Regions from separate parts of the Williamsia sp. Y721 genome, predicted to be linked through region 2. Evidence: predicted binding sites of a transcription regulator. Region 2 holds the regulator's gene; each other region holds the start of a gene.
What was found. The regulator LexA, encoded in region 2, represses DNA repair genes until DNA is damaged. The targets are predictions, from matches to a motif close to CGAACANNTGTTCG.

Region 1 (6,703 bases), on a different contig from region 2:
ATGATCACGGTCCCGATGTTGAACTGCCGGATCAGGCCGCAGCAGTACCAGCACGGTGACAGCGTGGTGACCATGATCGTGGACCGATAGTCGGTCTGCCTGCCGGCATTGCGGAACGCGTCGGTTTCGCCGTGGACGCAGGGATCGTCGTTTTGTACCCGACGGTTGTGGCCGCGGCCGAGGAGCGTCCCGTCGGCGGCGAACAGAGCCGCTCCGATGGGGATCCCGCCTTCGGTCAGGCCCTGTCGGGCTTCGGCGTACGCAATCTCGAGCAAGGTGGTCGGGGAAACATCGAGGGATGTCGTCATGCCAGCAACGGTGCCCGTGATGCGTCACCGCGGCAACTGACATAGTGTCCCGGTAGCAATGCTGACCGGCGTGCATTTCGTCTGGTCCCTAAGTCGATCGCCTGAGAAAGGGACGCCATGGTCCTGACATTGCGTGACGTGCTCGACCGGCATCTCGCGGCCGCCGACCCGCAGGTCCTGAGCGGCTATGACGGGCTCGACAACGAGGTCCGGTGGGTGCACTCGAGTGAGATCTTCGAGATCGGGCCGCTGCTGTCGGGCGGAGAACTGCTGCTGACCACGGGCCTCGGACTGGCAGGGGTCGATGCAGGCACGCGTCGGCACTACATCCGGGAACTCGCGCAACGCAAGGTTGCCGGCGTCGCGATCGAGATGGGTCGGACCTTTGACGAGGTGCCCGACGAGATGGTGCGCGAGGCCTCGACCGTGCACTTTCCGTTGATCGCCCTGCGCACGGTGATCCCGTTCATCGACCTGTGCCGGTCTGCCAACACAGATCTGGTGTCGGGCGAGGTTGCCCTGTTGCGCCGGCGCAGTGAGCTGGGTACCGCGTTGCACACCGAGATGGCGGCGGGCAACGGTGCGCCTGCGATGCTGAAACGTATTGCGGCCGCGGCTGGTTGCCCCCTTGTGCTGCTCGGGAGCGGCAACGCGCTGATGGCCGCCGAGGGCGTCGACGACGACCATTCGGCGTGGCAGGCGGTGGATGCGCAGGTGGCATCGGTTCCGGTGGGGATGCGAGGGGAGGTTCTCGCAACGCTGGTCGCCGGTCCCGGATCGCCACTGGATCGGGCCGGATTGGTCAGCATGCTCGAGCTCGGGGCAGGGCCCCTCGGAGTGACGCTTTCGTTGTCGCGGGAGCTCGGTGGACTTCCGCATCGGGCCGCGTCGTCGTTGATCTCGGATCTGCTCGACGCCCGTATCGATCGGCGATCCGATCTGATGATGCGGTTGGGGGCCGCAGGTTTTCGGCCGTCGGCCTCCGCCCGGATTGTTCCTGTCGCGGTTGATGTCCCGACACCGCGGATGGCCTCACAACTGAGTGCCTCTGCCGCCAAACGGATCTCGGCGCAGTCGATGCACGCGCAGGTACATGCGACCGCGTACGCCCTGATCGCCCCGTCGAGACTCGATCGCGATGCCGTCACTGAGATCGTGGGTGCGTATGCAGGCGGCTCCGGCGCGGCGACAGTGGTGGTGGGCGATCCCTGCCGCCTTGATGCGCACGAACTCTCGTCGGCGCTGGTGCGGGTGCGCCATGCATTGTCGCTCGCGGTGGCCGATCGGCGGTCGGGTTCACACTCCGATGCGGTGACGTCGGTCCGGGCGCTGGCCGCGGACCTGGCGGTGGAGACCTTGCCGGATGGCGTCCGGTCGGAGTTGGCCGCCGCAGCGCTCGGCCCGGTGATCGCCTGGGACAACGACCACGGCTCGGAGTTGATCCACACCCTCGAAGTGCATCTGCGGAACGGCTGCAGCGCCACCCGGTCGGCGGCGGCGCTGAATCTGGGGCGGCAGAGTCTGTATCAGCGCCTCGAACGTATCCGAGGACTGGTCGGATTCGATTTCACTGCGCCGCAAACCTATCCGGGATTGTTGATGGCCCTGTGCGCTCATCGCGCACAGGGCCGTCGCAGAGCCGACTGATCAGAACCACTTGTGGAGCAGTTCGAGGGGTGATCAGCGGCTCGGGTCATCAACTGTCAGATCAACGGGCGGGGGTTGATCAGACTGCCTGGTAGTCCTTGTTGATCTTCTTGCTGCACAACAGGATGTAGCCGAAGAAAGCAATGATGAATCCGACGAAGAAGGCGATGTCACCGAGTTCCGGCACAGCATCGGCCACGTAACCGACCCAGCGTTCCTGATTGCCGAACAGCAACACCGAGACCACCAGGGCGACCAGGAAGGTGAAGAGTCCACCCCAGTTGGAGTATTTGGAGTCGTAGAGGAATCCGGCGATGGGCCGGTTTCGGCGCAGCAGTTGGTCGGCGAACACGATGCCCAACCACGGTCCGATCCAATAGGCGACGATCAGCAGGAACGTCTCATAGTTCGCCGCGGCATCGGCGAGGGCCCACCAGGCGACCAGGAATCCGACCACACCGAAGACCGCGGTGACCAGAGCGCGCTGGATACCGACCGAGAACTTGAATCCCATTGTCACAAAGGCCATCGCGCCCGAGTAGAGGTTGATCGCGTTGGCCGCCACGGCGCCGACGGCGATCGCCAGCAAGGTGAGGTTGGCAACGACCGAAGGCATCGACGAGGTGAACGCGTCGGTGTAGTTGAGGTCGGCGTCGAAGCCGATCGTGACCGATGCCGCGCCGATCGCCATCAGAACGGTGGTGGAGATGAACAGGCCGCTGGATGCGAAGAATCCGGTCTGGAGCTTGGATACATTCGCCGGAAGGTAGCGGGTGAAGTCGGCAGCATAGGGCGTCCAGCCTGCGGTGTATCCGAAGGCTGCGCCGACGGTCAGCAGGAATCCGCCGAGGGTACCGCCGCTCTCGCCCAATGACGGCATCGAAAGGTCGGCTTCACTGAAGATGAAGATGCCTGCGATCACGAAGATGACCGCAAGGACCGGTGCAGCGGCCCGTTCGAACCTCTGGACCAGGTTGTGCCCGAAGAACGCGAAGCTCGTCTGCAGGAGCACGATGATGAGCAGCGCGATCGCCGACGGCACGCCGATGAGTGTGTTGAGGGCCAGTGCGCCGCTGACGCTGTTGGTTGCGAACCAGCCGATGCCACACATCACCGCCATGAAGGATGCCGGGACGATGTTGCCTCGGTACCCGAAGCCCAAGCGGCCGAGCACCATCTGTGGCACACCGTGAAGCGGGCCGCGCGCGGACAACAGGAAGTGGGCCGCGGCGCCGAGCAGATTGCCCAGTGCCATCGCGGCGATGGCCTGCCAGAAGGTCAAACCGAAGTAGAGAACCGCGAGTATGCCCAGGAAGATGGTGGCGAATTCCAGGTTGGGGGCGGTCCAGGTCCAGAACAGGCCGCGGGGCTTGCCATGGCGTGCCTCAAGCGGGATGAACTCGTTACCACCCGGCTCCACTGCGAGAACTTTGTCGCCGTAGGTGCCCGATGCAGTCTCCGGTTCCGGAGTGGTGCGGGGCGTCGTGGATGTCATTGCGCAACAGTCTCCCGCGCAGGAGCAAGCTGCAACTGACATTTCGTCGGTTGGGATTACCGATTCGGCAGTCGGATTGTCCGAATCGGTAGGCAAACGACCAGCCGGTTGCCATGGTGCTGCGGCCGCAACCCGTCAATTCATCTGGAGCGGACTTCATCCGGCTACCTGGAGCGGACTTCATCCGGCCGGCTGGACTGACTTCGTGGGCGGCAGCACCACGCACTTTCACGCTATGGAGTTGTCAAGGATGCGTGCGCGGTCCCGACGAGAGCTCGGGTGCGCTGGTGGTGGAGAAGTGGTGACGGTGGTGAAGTTGGTTCAGGCGGCGAGGGTGAGGGTTCGCCGGTTGTAAGCCGGTAAAGGTTTTCGTTGCGGGTCGATGTCGGCCGGTGGGATCAGCCACGGGTGTCCGTCGGAACCCATGATGACGTCCCAATCGGTGTTGTGGACCGCCATATGGCAGGTCCGGCACAGCAGGCACCCGTTTATCCAGGGTGGTGAGGCCGCCGTCGACGAAGTGCACGATGTGATGACAATCCGACCAGCCGGCCTTGGCCCCATACTTGATGCAGCAGGTGTCGCGGATGATGATCGCCTTGCGGACCAAACCCTTGAACAGACGTTTCGGCGGACTCAGATCGATGGGGACTTGCTGTGCGTCGAGGGTGATCGTGGTGATCGACGAATCACACGCCAACATCGCGGCAGTCGCCTCGGTGGCCGGACCCATCCAGGCAGCGAGGCAGCCTCGGGATGATCGGCGGGCACGGTCACCATCACCTCGGTCCGCGGCGCCGACACCAACGTCTGTCCACCACCACCGCAATCCAGAAGTTGGTGCAGCGCATCAGCTCGGCGTTGGGTGGGGCTTCGACCGTCATCCGAGCCATCCGGTTCAGGGCGCCCTTTGGACCAGAAGTCCAACGCGGAGAACAGCTTTTCACCGATCACCGCATCCACATCGAACGTGCCGACACAGCGGCCCTCACGGACTGCATACTCCAGGCTGTTCAGTGACCGGTCTTCCGCCGGCGGTGGCCCGCCGGTGTCCCTGGACCCGTCCGGTGAATAGCCGGCAGTACGATCCAGACCCATCAAGCCTGCGCTGATGCGTAACCAGCGGTACGCCGATACTGGTGCAGCACCGCTGGCCTGCAACAACTTTGATGTGGTCGAACCCGCCTTACGCGCCATCCCCGATTCATCGATCACCGCGGCGCACACCGCGAGTTGATGCTCCGTCGCGTTACGCAGGGTGATCAGATCCTTCGCCATACCCAGCGTCACAGTTGGATCATCGGGTAAGACCAGATCAACCAAATCGTCGACCATCTCGAGAAGTCGCATAGCACAGCACCTTCCAAGGAGAGAACAAACCGGGGGCGTCGACCGGAGTGTCTCTGCGGGGAAGGCGTCAGATACGTCGTACTTGTGGTCGACTGACTCCACCGAACTCAATCGAACGCGTGTTCGCAAGGGTGTAGTCAATCGGATGTGGTTCGGCTACAACATCTTTCGATAGCCTGACGAAGTAGATGGGCGATCGGTGAGCGCAACTAGCGGAGGGATGGCTGTTGCTGGGTGATGCAGTGGATGCCGCCGCCGCGTTCGAAGAGGGGCCGAGCATCGATGGTTCGCACTGTCCGGCCAGGGTAGACGTCGCCGAGTATCTCCGCGGCCTCGTGATCGTTGGGGTCGCCGAAGCTGCAGGCGATGACGGCACCGTTGATGACGAGGTGGTTGATGTAGCTGTAGTCGACCGGTCCTTCGTCGTCGGTCAGGACGGTGGGCGCCGGTATGTCGATGATCTCCCAGCCGGGTTCGGCGGCGGCGATGGTGGCCTTGATCTGCTTGCTGACGGCGAAGTCGGGATGGTTCGGATTCCGTTGATCGTGCACCAGCACCACCCCCGGTGACGGCATCGCGGCCACGATGTCGACGTGCCCACGGGTGCCGAACTTCTCGTTGTCACGAGTGAGGCCGTGTGGCAACCAGATCGCGCGGTCGGCCCCGATGGTCCGGGCAAGCTCGGCCTCGACCTGCGTTTTGGTCCACGTGCTGTTACGCCCGTCGCCGAGCTGCACCGACTCCGTGACCAGGACGGTTCCTGCCCCATCGACCTGAATGCCGCCGCCCTCATTGATCATTGGCGAATCGATGAGTTCGGCGCCGGCGCGCTCGGCGATGAGTTCTCCGATGTGCTGGTCCTTGTCCCACCGTGCCCACTCGGCCGCACCCCAGCCATTGAAGACCCAGTCGACCGCGCCGAGGCGACCGTTGTCGTCGAGGACAAACGTCGGCCCGATGTCGCGTGCCCACGCATCATTCAGCGGTGCCTCGATGATCTCGATCTCGGACGACAGGTAATCGCGGGCCGGACCGATCTCGCCCGGGTCGACGATCATCGTGACCGGTTCGAACTCCACGATGGCGTGGGCGACGGCGGCCCAGGTGCTGCGGGCCGCGTCACGAGCCACCGTGGTGTCGCCCAGCGAATAACCCTGGACCGGAAAGGCCATCCAGACCCTGTCCTGCGGAGCGCTTTCCGCGGGCATGTGCCAGTTGCTCATCGGATGCTCCTCGTCGGGGCTAGGTCAGGGCGATGTACTTCGTGGTCAGATACTCGTAGATACCCTCGGAGCCACCCTCGCGCCCGATGCCGGACTGTTTGACGCCGCCAAACGGCGCGGCGACGTCGGAGATCACACCCCGGTTGATACCCACCATGCCGGATTCTACCTTGTCGGCCACGCGCAGTGCGCGGTCGAGGTCGGTGGTGTAAAGGTAAGCGGCTAAGCCGAATTCGGTGGAATTCGCTGCGTCGATGGCCTCGGTCTCTGTGGTGAATGTGCTGATCACGGCAACGGGGCCGAAGATCTCGTTCTTGGCGATCTCGGCGTCTGCGGCAACCTGGTCGAGCACGGTCGCCGGGTAGAAGCATCCGGCGTCATCGGCCGGATCGGCGCCGAGGCGAACCCGCGCACCGGCTGCCACCGCGTCGGACACGGCGGTGGCAATGGACTGCTGCTGTTTGCTGTTGACCATCGGTCCCAGGGTCGTCTTCGGGTCGTAACCCGGGCCGAGCACCATCGCCTTCATTTTCGCGGCCAGGGCGGTCGTGAACTCTTCGGCGATATCTTCGTGTACCAGAAAGCGATTGGCCGCGGTACAGGCCTCGCCGCCGTTGCGGGTCTTGGCAGCAAAGGCGCCTTCGACCGCAAGTTCGAGGTCGGCGTCGGCAAAGACCAGG
Region 2 (6,703 bases):
CGACCGCGCCCGATCAGCCCAGCAGGCCCGCCGCGTCCGGGCAGCCCACCACATCGGGGCAGCGCCGACGCCGCGGACGTCCATCGTCCACCAAATCCGGCTCGACCAGAACTGGTTCGCGCACACCCGCAGGCCCCGGCCCCGAGGAACTCGAGCGGCGTCGCGCGCTGGTCCCGGTGCTCAAATATCCACCGGAACTCCCGGTGTCGGCGGCGCGTGCCGAGATCGCCGCGGCGATCGAAGCGCATCAGGTTGTGGTTGTCGCCGGTGAGACCGGATCGGGCAAGACCACGCAGCTCCCGAAGATCTGCCTGGAGCTCGGCCGCGGAGTCGCGGGAAAGATCGGCCACACGCAGCCACGACGGCTCGCTGCCCGATCTGTCGCCGAACGCATCGCCGAAGAAACCGATACCGAACTCGGCGGCGTGGTCGGCTATTCCGTCCGGTTCACCGACAAGGCATCACGCGACACCCTGGTGAAGGTGATGACCGACGGCATCCTTCTGCGCGAACTCTCCCAGGACCGCATGCTGCGTGACTACGACACGCTGATCATCGACGAGGCCCACGAACGCAGCCTCAACATCGACTTCATCCTGGGATATCTCAAACAGCTGCTCCCCAGGCGTCCCGACCTGAAAGTCATCATCACCTCGGCGACCATCGAGCCCGGTCGCTTTGCCGATCACTTCGCCACCGAAGATCGTCCCGTCCCCGTCATCGAGGTGTCCGGGCGCACCTATCCGGTGGAGATCCGTTACCGGCCACTTGTTGTCGAAGACGAGGACGAAGCCGATCTCGATCAACTGCAGGCGATCGGCGCCGCGGTGGACGAACTGTTCGCCGAGGGTCCCGGAGACATCCTGGTGTTCCTGCCCACCGAACGCGAGATCACCGATACCGCGGCATCCCTGAAACACCTCGAAGTGCGGGGCGTAGAGGTGATCCCGCTGTTCGCACGTCTGTCGGCCGCTGATCAGCACCGCGTGTTCGCCTCTCACAAGGGCAGACGAATCGTGTTGTCCACCAACGTTGCCGAGACTTCGCTGACCGTGCCGGGCATCCACTACGTGATCGACGCCGGAACCGCTCGCATGTCACGGTATTCGACCCGCACCAAGGTTCAGCGCCTGCCGATCGAGCCGATCTCGCAGGCCAGTGCCCGCCAGCGCGCCGGTCGTTGTGGTCGTGTGGCCGCCGGTGTCTGCATCCGGCTCTACAGCGAAGACGACTTCCTCAGCAGACCCGAATACACCGAGCCCGAGATCCTGCGGACCAATCTGGCCGCGGTGATCCTGAACATGACCTCGCTCGGCCTCGGCGATGTGGGCAAATTCCCGTTTGTCCAGCCGCCCGATCCCAAGGCGATCCGCGACGGACAACAACTTCTCGACGAACTCGGCGCGCTCGTCCCGGCCACCCCCGACAACCCGGTACGCCGGCTGACCCCGATCGGCCGATCGCTGGCGCGGATCCCGGTGGACCCGAGATTGGCCCGCATGCTGGTCGAGGCCGACAAGCAGGGTGTCCTGGGGCCGATGCTGGTACTCACTGCCGCCCTGTCGCTGCCCGACGTCCGGGAACGGCCCGCCGAACACCGGCAGGCTGCAGACGAGTCGCACCGCAGGTTCGCCGCCGACGGTTCCGAATTCCTCACCCTCCTCAATTTGTGGACGTATCTCGAGGACACGCGAAAAGAGCTGTCCTCGAGCCAGTTCCGCAAACGCATGCGCCGCGAGTTCCTGCACGGACTACGCATCCGCGAGTGGCGTGATCTGCACTCGCAACTCGTCCGGATCGCCCGGGATCTGGGCTGGACCGTCCCTGCGGACTTCGAGACGCCCGAATCCGATTCCGCCGCAGCGGTCGCTGTCCACCAATCGATCCTGTCGGGTCTGCTGAGTCAGATCGGCGTCCGCGAAGGGGAATCCAAAGAGTTCCTCGGGGCGCGCGGGACGAAGTTCATGATCTTCCCCGGCTCACATCTGTCGAACAAACCGCCTCGGTTCGTGATGGCGGCCGAGATCGTCGAGACGTCCCGCCTGTGGGCCAGGACCGTCGCCCGCATCGAACCCGAATGGGCCGAGCGACTGGCCGGCGATCTGGTCAAACGCCAGTACAGCGAACCACATTGGTCGAGCAAACACTCTGCGGCGATGGCCTACGAAAGGGTCACGCTCTACGGCGTTCCCCTGGTCACCAAACGCCGGGTGAACTTTGGATCCATCGATCCCGAGGCGGCCCGCGAGCTGTTCATCCGCAGTGCCCTCGTCGAAGGAGACTGGCGCACCCAGCATCCTTTCTTCCATCGCAACCGGGCGTTGCTCGACGATGCCGAGGAGTCGGTCCACCGCGTCCGGCGGACCGATGTCGTGGTCGACGACGACACCCTGTTCGCGCACTACGACCGCCACGTGGGTCAAGAGGTGGTCTCGGGCAGGCACTTCGACACCTGGTGGAAAACCGCACGCAAGAAAGACCCGAACCTCCTCGATCTCGATCCCGCAGACGTCGTTGCCGGCGATCCGGCCGGTTTCCCGGATACCTGGCGTCAGGCTGATGCCACCTACGATCTGCGATACCGCTTCGAGCCCGGCACCGAGGACGACGGCGTCAGTGTGCTGATTCCGCTGCCCCTGCTGACGCGGGCCCGACCTTCGGGCTTCGACTGGCTGGTCCCCGGAATGCGCACCGAACTCGTCACCGAATTGATCCGCACACTGCCGAAAACCCTTCGGCGCGAGATCGGTCCGGCACCGGATCTGGCCTCACAGATCCTTGATGCGGTGACACCGCGTGCCAAGCCCCTGACGTCCGCCGTCGCCGCCGAACTCACCCGCCTCACCGGCGTGCGGATCGCAGCCGCCGACCTGAGGCCGACCGCGCTGCCCGACCACCTGCGGATGACCTTCGTGGCCCTGGCCCCGGACGGTCAGGAGTTGGGCCACTCCAAATCGTTGACAGAGCTCCAGGAACGACTCGGCGGCAAGGCTCGCGCGGCTCTAGAGAAGGAGGCCGCGACCGAGTCGACGCCGGTGGCAACCACCTGGACAGACAAGACGTTCGGAACCATCGCGCGCTCGGTCCGCAACACCGTTGCCGGACAGGAGATCACGAGCTACCCGGCTTTGGTGCCCCGCAAAGGCGGCTTCACCGTTGCCCCGATGTCGACCGAGTCCGAGCAGCGCAGCGCGATGTACAACGCCCTGATCGGACTGCTTATCAATGATGTGCCGGGCCTACGTCAGAACGCGACTTCTGCACTCGGGACCGCGGAGCGGCTGGCACTGAGCCAAAGCCCTTACCCCAGCGGTGAGGCATTGCTCACCGATTGCGTGCGGGCGGCGGTGATCGACCTGGTTCCCCCGCAGCCGGAGGTCTGGACCGCTGCCGACTACGCCGCGCTGAAAGGCCATGTCGCCGGGCAGGTCACGAGTCGGGCCACCACCAAATTGCGCCAAGCCGCGGCGATCTTGACCCGGGTGGCTCCGCTGCGTACCGCCATCGCGGCCAGCACGGTGACTGACGCTGCCGACGACGTGCGCGATCAACTCGCGGATCTTGTCTTCGACGGGTTCATCTCGGCCACCGGTGGCGAACACCTCCCCGAGATCCCGCGGTATCTGGATGCTGCCCTGGCCCGGCTGGAACAGCTGCCGGCCTCCGCTTCTCGGGACGCCGCGTCGATGGCAGCCATCGATCGCGTGGTGGCCGCATGGACAGACCATCTGCGGATGATCCCGCCGCAGCGGCGCGATGCGGTCAGCGAGGCCGCGGGCTGGATTGTCGAGGAATTGCGAGTCGGGCTGTTTGCTCAACAGCTCCGAACCGCTTACCCGATCTCAGAAAAACGTGCCATCAAGGCGATCCGCGACTTGCGGTAGTGGCGCTAAGGCTTGCTCGACCGGAGGTCGTCGATTTCTTTCTGGAAATCATCCACCGAGTCGAATGACCGGTAGACGGAGGCGAATCGCAGGTATGCGACCTCATCGAGATCGCGAAGCGGGCCGAGGATAGCCAGACCGACCTCATTGGCCGGCACTTCCGCCGAGCCTGATGCCCGGACTGCTTCTTCCACCTGCTGCGCGAGATGCTGCAATTTGTCGTCGTCGACCGAACGGCCCTGGCAGGCCCGGCGGACGCCGCGCATGACCTTCTCACGACTGAACGGTTCAGTGACGCCCGTTCGCTTGACCACCGAGAGCACCGCGGTCTCCACGGTGGTGAAACGGCGTGCACACTGCGAACAGGCGCGGCGGCGACGGATGGCCTGACCCTCGTCCGCCACCCGCGAATCGATTACGCGGGTGTCCTCGTTCTTGCAAAACGGGCAATGCATGCACGATTCCTCGACGGTCGACGGCCTGGGCGGAGTGACCAGACACTGTGACTCCGAGGATACCGTCCGCGATCGCGGCCCCTCCACGGTCTACCTCGCGTAGACGGGGGTGACCAATGCCTGACCCACCGACAGTGCCGAGTTGTTCATGGCGTTGAGTTCCATGATCTTCGCAACCACGGCTTCGGTCGGCATCTCGGGTGCGATGCGGGAGGCGATGGCGCCCAACGACTCCCCCGATTGGACCCGGACGACCTCGGTTCCGACGCGGGCCGGATCGGCGGACTGTTGCATGACGCCGCCGAAGAAGGTCATGAACGCCACCACGAGCATCAGACCGACGCCGGTGACCGACGCAGCCGCCCAGGCGCGTCTGCGGGCGAAGACCATCTCGCGAGCGGTCGGTATCCGCCGCTCGGAATTACGCGAATCGGCACACGAGACGGCGACCCGGCGCTGCGCAGGCAGACGGCGACCGGCCGGGCGTGATGTGTCCGCGGGCCGTACCGGGCGCGTGGTGCGCGGGGCGGTACCGCTCTCGGAGTGGTGAACAGGCCGAGCTGTGGCCGGCCGGATGATGGTGGTGGCTGCAGTCATGGGGTTCAGTCCTCGATCATCGGTTTCGATCTCTATTCGATCACTCGTTCGATTGAAAGAGTGTTCGATTTGTACCACGGGCCTCCGACAAAGCGCCACGCCTGATCGAACAAATGTTTGAGACTTGTGACCATTTGCACTATCTTTGTCGACATGGACCCCGCCCGATACCGCATGAACTGGAGGACCTGATGGCCGATACAACCCAGCCCCCGACACCGGCGGACGGGGCCGCGACCACTGTTGTCGCCACCGAACCACTCGCCGAGGGCTCACTGACCCCCCGTCAGAAAGCAGTTCTCGAGGTCATCCGTACCTCGGTTCGCGAGCGCGGCTACCCGCCGAGCATCCGGGAGATCGGTGACGCCGTCGGTCTGACCTCGACGTCGTCGGTCGCCCACCAGCTCCGCACGCTCGAACGCAAGGGTTTCCTGCAGCGCGAGAACAACCGGCCTCGAGCGGTGAACATCCAGGACACCGACCTGAACCCGGCCACAGCGGCCGGGCAGGTTCAGACACCGGACGAATCCCTGCCGACACCGACGTTCGTCCCGGTCCTCGGCCGGATCGCGGCCGGCGGTCCGATCCTCGCCGAAGAAGCCGTCGAAGACGTCTTCCCGCTCCCCAAAGAGCTGGTCGGTGAAGGTTCACTGTTCCTGCTCAGGGTCGTCGGTGAATCGATGATCGACGCCGCGATCTGCGACGGTGACTGGGTGGTCGTACGCCAGCAGAATGTTGCCGACAACGGCGACATCGTTGCGGCGATGATCGACGGCGACGCCACGATCAAGACATTCAAGCGCACCAAGGACGCCGTGTGGCTGATGCCGCACAACCCGGTGTTCGATCCCATCCCGGGCAACGATGCCGTCATCCTGGGCAAGGTCGTCACAGTGATGCGCCGACTCTGAGCTCCGAGTCGTAGGCAGATCACTCTCAGAGCGATCAAAGGCGGGGTGTACCGGGATATCCCGGTACACCCCGCCTTTCGAGTTCAGGGGATCACGAAGTGATCAGACCCCGAGACTGCGTCCGATCACTTCCTTCATGATCTCGGTCGTGCCGCCGTAGATGGTCTGCACGCGAGAGTCGAGGAACGCCTTGGCGACCGAGTATTCACGCATGTAGCCGTATCCGCCGTGCAGCTGCAGACACCGGTCGACCAGGTGCACCTGGTTCTCGGTGGCGTAATACTTGGCCATTGCGGCGTCCGGGACGGTCAGCTTCTTCTCGTTCAGCAGACCGATGCAGTGATCGACGAAGACGCGCGTCGTCGTGGTCGAGGTGGCCAGTTCGGCCAGCAGGAACCGGGTGTTCTGGAAGTTTCCGATCGAGCGACCGAAGGCCTTGCGGTCCTTGGCGTACTGAACGGTGGTCTCCAGCACCTGCTCCATCGCCGCCGCGGCGACCACTGCGATCGACAGGCGTTCGCGGGGCAGGTTCTGCATCAGGTAAATGAAGCCGAGGCCTTCTTCACCGAGCAGGTTCTCGGCGGGCACGCGGACGTTGTCGAAGCTCAGTTCGGCTGTGTCCTGCGCCTTCATGCCGACCTTGTCGAGGTTGCGGCCGCGCTCGAAACCCTTCATGCCACGCTCGACGACCAGCAGGCTGAATCCCTTCGCGCCTGCCTCGGGGTCGGTGCGCGCGACCACGATCACCAGGTCGGCGTTGATGCCGTTGGTGATGAACGTCTTCGATCCGTTGAGCACCCAGTGGTCGCCGTCTTTCTTGGCGTTGGTCTTGATGCCCTGCAGATCCGAACCGGTT
Region 3 (6,703 bases), on a different contig from region 2:
TTGCTTGGATCCGGTGGAGCGATGAGTGCGTGGCAAGGCGAAGACAGGCCCGGCTATGGCGCACAACGGAATTCAACCGCGTCCCGGCGGTTAGGAAATATTTCCCCTGCGTCGCCGACTGGAGTGGTCAGGCAATCCATGGGTTCACCAGCTCGACCCCAGTGTGAGCGAAGTCCTTGGTGTTCCGAGTCGCACACGTTGCGGCATGTGCTCGACAGATCGCAGCAATCTCGGCGTTGGCCATTGTGATCGGTTCGCGAGTGAAACAGCCTTCGCCGCGTAAGCGGCTGCGCCCAACGCGTGCGCCCCCAAGGAACAGAGATCGTCAGCGAATCACCAGATCAGAGGTTGTGGCACTCAGGGTGATCGGTGCGATCGACTTTCCGCGCATCCACGTGCTCACGAACTGCGCCAGCTCGGGGTCGTCGGCACGCTGCGTGTACGCCACGTGCGGGATCTCGATCGCACCGATGAGATGGCGCGGCGTCGAAGTCAGGCCCACGTGGCCCGGCGTCATCCGCATGCCGTCCGCGGTGTGCAATTGCACCGGTATTCGGGCACCTGTCCCGGTCACGACCACCGCATCGCGCGTGGTCACCGCGGGGTCGAAGTTCGCGACCTCCAACCGGTACCCAGACGGTCCGGCGTGCAATCCCACCTGGTCGAGCAACCGCGGGTCGACCACGCTGTAGGGCAGGCCGATGTCGATCAGTGTCTGACCATCGACGGCGGCGTCACGCGACGGCAGCGACGCCGACAGGTTCCACGGCTTGAGCGGGGCCAATGTATCGGCGGAACGATCGGCCGCAGAGTTCTCGAGTGGGCTGCCCTGCAGCGGCGAATCGGTGGGCACGAACGTCCATGACGAGGCATGAATGTCTTTACGCCAGAAGCCGGTACGACCGTTGTCGCGGCCTTCGACTCGCAGCTCACGCTTTTCGACGCCTGGTCCGGTGGAGATCACGGTGATGCTGGACGTGATCTCACCCGGAACCTTCGGTTGTTGAGTCCAATCCGGCGCGGGCAACTGCACCGCCGCCGTCGAACGATCCCAGGTCTCCTGGTTGAGGTCCGTCGCACTCGGCTTACCGGTCTGCGGCTCCCAGCTGTAGCGGAAGAACACCGAGTCCGACCCGGAGGAATCGAAATCGAAAGTCCGCGTGTACATGTCGCCGTAGCGGTTCATCACGAAGGTGGTGGACGCCGCCGCCGACAGCGACACCGATTGGAAGCGTCCACCCAGCGGGCTACCGATCTCATAGCTGTTGTCGTTGGGTAGCCACGGATCGGCGTAGGTGATGCGGCTACCGTCGCCGGTGAGCGCTGGAATCATCGTCATCTTGGCCTGACCGCTGGGATGCACGCGGCCGGCGATGTCGGCGTACTCGCGGTTCGCGGTCGGCGACGTGACGCTGAGCGCCCACCCGCCGGTCCGCGTGTCCGGCAGCGTACGACCCGGTCCCAGCCACAGCAGCGCGCCCCACCCCGACGTCCAATTCCACAGCAACGGTGACTGGGTGACGTTGTCCATGGTGTAGATCCAGCCGTCACGATCAATGCCGACGAGCTCGTCGTCATCGAGTGAGATGGCGGTGATCGCGCCGTTCAGACACGACGGCAGCCGAACAATCCGCCAGGGAGCGCCCGCATCCCGTGGTCGCGTGAGCAGCTCCCCGTCGACGAGGGCGAACTCCCAATAGTGGTTGAACTGCGTGCGCTCGGTGCGCAGATCGACACGAGTAGGGGCATTTGCACCGCGGTACGTGGCGAAGGTGTTCAACCCGGTGCGATCACCGGTGGACGGCGCTCCCGGCGGCAGTTGCGCAGTCCCGAACGGAACACACCCCGCCGGTCCGGCGATGGCAGAGGGCGATGCGATGGCGGTGCCCGTGCCGACGACTGTCACGAGCGCGACAACGGCCCCGGCGAATCGAAGGTTGATGCGGCGGACCAAAGAACAGGGCATGCGAGCACTATGCCATGGGGTCCCCTGCTCGCTGTCCGTTCTACGTGCCGAAACCGTACGTCTGTGGCTGGTCGCTGTCAGGCGTCAGATCGGACCGTCCTGTCCAAGGGCGACTCGTACATGTGGCCACGCAATTCGGTACCGACACTCACCTCCGGGCGCAGATCGAGACGGCGCAAGAGCTGAGCGTTCAGAGCGACCACAACAGTCGACACCGACATCAGGATGGCGCCCACCGACATCGGCAGGACAAATCCGATCGGTGCCAGGACACCGGCTGCCAACGGAACCGAGATGAGGTTGTATCCCGCTGCCCACCAAAGGTTCTGTTCCATCTTGCGATAGGTGGCCTTGGACAGCCGGATCACCGAGATGACCGACCGCGGGTCGTCGCTCGCCAGGATCACTCCCGCAGAGCCGATCGCGACGTCCGTGCCGGCACCGATCGCGATCCCGACATCGGCCTGCGCCAGTGCGGGTGCATCGTTGACGCCGTCACCGACCATCGCCGTGACGTGTCCCTCGTGCTGTAATTCCTGCACTGTGGATGCTTTGTCCTCCGGCCGGACACCGGCGAAGTACCGATCGATACCGAGCGCCTGCGCCACCGACCGTGCGACCGCCTCGGCATCCCCGGTGATCATGACCACCTTCACGCCGAGGTCGTGCAGCGCGCCGACCGCTTGCCGGGATTCCGGACGGATCTCGTCGGCGAGGCGGACTGCTCCGATCAGTTCGTCGTCGGCCAGAACGTGCAGGATGATTGATCCGTCCGCTCGCCATGCGGCCGCCACGTCGACTTCGGCGCGCCCGTGGTTCTCCAGCAGACGGGGGCCTCCGACATGGATCTGACGTCCGCCTACCGTCGCCGAAACACCCACTGCTGGAGCCGAAGTGAAATCCTTCGCCGGCGGGATGGGTAAGCCGCGCTCCTGTGCAGCGCGCACGATCGCCTTACCGAGTGGATGTTCACTGCCGGCCTCGGCGGCCGCCGCGAGAGTGAGCACGTCGCTGTCCGAGTTCGCGCCGACCGAGTGCAGGCCGATCACAGTGGGCTCACCTTTGGTCAGTGTCCCGGTCTTGTCGAAAAGCACCATGTCGACGGACCGCATACTCTCCAGCGCGAGTCGGTCTTTCACCAACACCCCGCCGCGGGCGGCACGCTCGGTCGCGATCGCGACGACCAGCGGGATCGCCAGACCCAGCGCGTGCGGGCAGGCGATGACCAGCACCGTGATGGTGCGGACAACCGCGTCGTCGGTCTTGTCCAGACCCGTCCAGATCGCTGCGGTGATCACCGCAGCACCGAGTGCGTACCAGAACAACCAGCCCGCGGCCCTGTCGGCAAGACGCTGCGCGCGCGATGATGAGTTCTGCGCCTCAGAGACCAACCGCCCGATCCCAGCCAGTGCGGTGTCCTGCCCGATGGCCGTAACTTCCACCCGCAGACCGGAATCCGTGGCCACCGTGCCGGCGACCACCGTATCCCCCACGCCGCGCGCAACGGTGCGCGATTCGCCGGTGACCATCGATTCATCCATCTCGGCCGTACCGTCGACCACCTTTCCGTCAGCGGGCACGGAGGCCCCGGGCCGCACCAGGACCACATCGCCGACCTGCAGGTCGGACGGCGCCACGACGACGGTCGTGTCGCCGTCGACCCTTTCGGCCTCATCGGGGAGCAGCGCGGCGAGCGAATCGAGAGCCGAGGTGGTCTGTGCCAACGAACGCATCTCGATCCAGTGCCCGAGCAGCATGATCACGATCAGTAACGCCAGTTCCCACCAGAAATCGAGCTCGTGATCAACGATTCCGATACTCGCGGCCCAGGAAGAGACAAATGCGACCGTGATGGCCAGCGCGATGAGCAGCATCATGCCGGGGGCGCGCGCGCGCACCTCACTGACGCCACCGGTGAGGAACGGGCGCCCACCCCAGACGTACATGACCGTGCCCAACACCGGAGAGACCCATTCGAGCGCCTCGGAGTCGGGCAGATCGTAATCGAGCAGCGAGGCGAACATCGGAGAGCAGAGCACCACCGGGACGGCGAGGATCAACATGATCCAGAACAGGCGACGGAACTGCGCAACGTGATGAGCATGCCCACCTGGACCGCCGTGATCGGCGTGCCCGGCCGGATGCATGGCAGAACCGTCGTCGTGGACTGAATTGTCAGGGTGATGGTCGGTGTGATCGACGGCCGGGCCGACTGCCGCCTCGGCGCCCGGGTCACCGCCGCCGTCCCCATGTGTTGGGTCCATCAGCCCTGTGTACCCCTGACAGGAGTCGTTGTGGAGGGCCTTCGGTCACGCATCGCAGGAAAATTTGGACCGAATCCGGCGCCGTACCGCCGATCACCTCCCAGAAACGTCGACCTGCTCGACCCCACCAAACTCGTGCCCGAAGCGCCGCTGAAGTTTGATCACGTTGCAACCGGTGCTGCCGCCCAGCTGCCTGGACGGCAGCACCGTGTTTTCACACTATGGAGTTGTCAAGGATGCATGCGCGGTCCCGAAAGATCTCGGGTGCGCGGGAGTGGAGAGTCGGTTGAGTCAGGCGGCGAGGTTCAGGCCGCGAGGGTCAGGGTTCGGCGGTTGTAGGGCGGTAGCGGTCTTCGCAACGGATCGACATCGGCCGGTGGGATCAGCCAGGGATGGCCGTCGGAGCCCATGATCACGTCCCAGTCGGTGTTGTGGACTGCCATATGGCACGTCCGGCACAACAGGCATCCGTTGTCGAGGGTGGTCAGGCCGCCATCGACAAAGTGCACGATGTGGTGACAATCCGACCAGCCGGCTTTCGCCCCACATTTGATGCAGCAGGCATCGCGAATAATGATTGCTTTGCGGACCAACCCCTTGAACAATCGTTTGGGCGGGCTCAGATCGATCGGTACCTCCTGACCGTCCAGGGTGACCGAGGTGATCGACGAATCACACGCCAACGCAGCGGCGGTCGCCTCGGTGATCGGCCCCATCCAGGACAGCGACGCCGCCTGCGGGTGGTCCGCCGGAACGGTGACCGTCACCTCGGTCCGCGGCGCCGAGATCAGTGTTTGCCCACCACCACCACCGCAGTCCAACAGCTGGTGCAACGCATCGGCCCGACGCTGAGTCGGCGAGCGGCTGTCATCCGAGCCATCCGGCTCCGGACGCGCTCTGGACCACAAGTCCAACGCGGAGAACAACTTTTCCCCGATCACCGCGTCCACGTCGAACGTACCGACACATCGTCCCTCCTGGACTTTGTATTCCAGACTGTTCAGTGACCGGTCTTCGGCCGGCGGCGGACCACCGGTATCCGCAGCGATCTCATTGCCCAGCGCCCGAGCGACCGCACTGATCTCCGCCGGTGGGGCACCGGAAATGGCGTGACTCAACAGTTTCCGCTCAAACCCGGCCCACTGCTCGACCGTCAGCGATTCTTCGGACCGGTCGGCGATATGCGCTACCCCCTTGACCACCGCATCCACGTGCTCGGAGGACAGGAACCCGTCGCGTGAATAGCCCGCCGTCCGATCCAGCCCCGCGATACCCGCGCCGATGCGTAACCAGCGGTACGCCGAGGCCGGGGCGGCCCCGTTGGCCTGCAACAACTTTGCTGTGGTCGATCCATCCTTGCGGGCTATCCCGGATTCATCGATCATCGCAGCGCACACTGCGAGTTGATGATCGGTCGCGTTACGCAGGGTGATCAGGTCTCTGGTCATATCGAGTACCACGATGGGATCGTCGGGTGTGTCCAGGTCAACCAGCGAATCGACCGTATCGAGAAGTCGCATTACACAGCACCTTCCAAGAGCAAAGAGTAAACCGGGATGTCGACCGGAGCGTCTCTGCGGGGAAGGCGTCAGATACGTCGTGCTTGTGGTCGCCGACTCCACCGTACCGACTCGAACGCATGTTCGCAAGCAAATCTCGGTGAAACCTGTTGACCAACAACAGATTTAGATAGTTTTCCGAAGCAACTCGAACCAGTCCAACGCAGATCACCACGGGTGTCCCTGCAGACCGGTCTGAGCAAGATAACCGGTCCGTGTGACAAATCTTGCGAAGATTGGTGAGTCGGGTCAACGACGCCACTGATACCGGATCTTCGGCCGCCCGGCGTGGCCGTAGTCGGTGTGGCGTACCAACGTTCCCTCTTCGGCGAGCCGTTCGAGGTAACGCCATGCCGTCACCCGCGACACCCCGACGATCTTGGCCGCGTCGGCGGCAGTGATGCCACCGACGGTGTCGCGGACAACCTTTGCCACCTCGTCTGCGGTTCCCGGCGCAGCACCCTTCGGCGCAGCGGATCGGTCCGCGCCGGTGCGCAATTCGGCGAAGGCGCGGTCCACCTCGGCTTGACTGGCGGCGTCGGTACCGGCCGGGAGGGCCGCGCGGTAGCGCTGATAACGCTCGAGCCGATCGCGAAAGGCCGCGAAGGTGAACGGCTTCAGCAGATAGGCCAGCGCCCCGTTGGCGACTGCGGCGCGCACGACCTGCAGATCGCGTTCCGACGTGATCGCGATGATGTCCGGCGCGGGGCGTAGCCCGGACAACGCAGACGCGAGGTCGATGCCGGTGGCGTCGGGCAAGCCGATGTCGAGGAGCACCAGGTCGATCGGGGCTCCACTGACCGATGCCGCGACGGCGGCCTGCATTGCATCCCGGGCGGTATGGACCAGCGCAGCCGCGGTGAATCCGGGAATTCTCCCTAGATAGGTGCCGTGAGCCTCGGCGATCAATGGTT

Region 1: AC56PL_RS01365 (DUF222 domain-containing protein) is a predicted target of LexA. The motif match lies at 4,913-4,926, and genes of this name have one in related genera.
Region 3: AC56PL_RS04360 (HNH endonuclease signature motif containing protein) is a predicted target of LexA. The motif match lies at 5,863-5,876, and genes of this name have one in related genera.

The regions. Positions count from the first base shown of each region.
Region 1 is NZ_JCASNH010000001.1:286,792-293,494, forward strand. Features, by position in the region: gene AC56PL_RS01345 (deaminase) at 1-308, opposite strand, end outside; gene AC56PL_RS01350 (PucR family transcriptional regulator ligand-binding domain-containing protein) at 426-1,955, shown strand; gene AC56PL_RS01355 (purine-cytosine permease family protein) at 2,035-3,450, opposite strand; gene AC56PL_RS01360 (hypothetical protein) at 3,772-3,909, opposite strand; gene AC56PL_RS01365 (DUF222 domain-containing protein) at 4,087-4,800, opposite strand; gene AC56PL_RS01370 (agmatine deiminase family protein) at 5,010-6,023, opposite strand; gene AC56PL_RS01375 (NAD-dependent succinate-semialdehyde dehydrogenase) at 6,043-6,703, opposite strand, start outside.
Region 2 is NZ_JCASNH010000003.1:677,377-684,079, forward strand. Features, by position in the region: gene hrpA (ATP-dependent RNA helicase HrpA) at 1-3,884, shown strand, start outside; gene nrdR (transcriptional regulator NrdR) at 3,890-4,339, opposite strand; gene AC56PL_RS17885 (LysM peptidoglycan-binding domain-containing protein) at 4,430-4,936, opposite strand; gene lexA (transcriptional repressor LexA) at 5,128-5,847, shown strand; gene AC56PL_RS17895 (acyl-CoA dehydrogenase family protein) at 5,950-6,703, opposite strand, start outside.
Region 3 is NZ_JCASNH010000001.1:1,008,405-1,015,107, reverse strand. Features, by position in the region: gene AC56PL_RS04370 (hypothetical protein) at 326-1,966, opposite strand; gene AC56PL_RS04365 (heavy metal translocating P-type ATPase) at 2,044-4,113, opposite strand; gene AC56PL_RS04360 (HNH endonuclease signature motif containing protein) at 4,536-5,750, opposite strand; gene AC56PL_RS04355 (response regulator) at 6,039-6,703, opposite strand, start outside.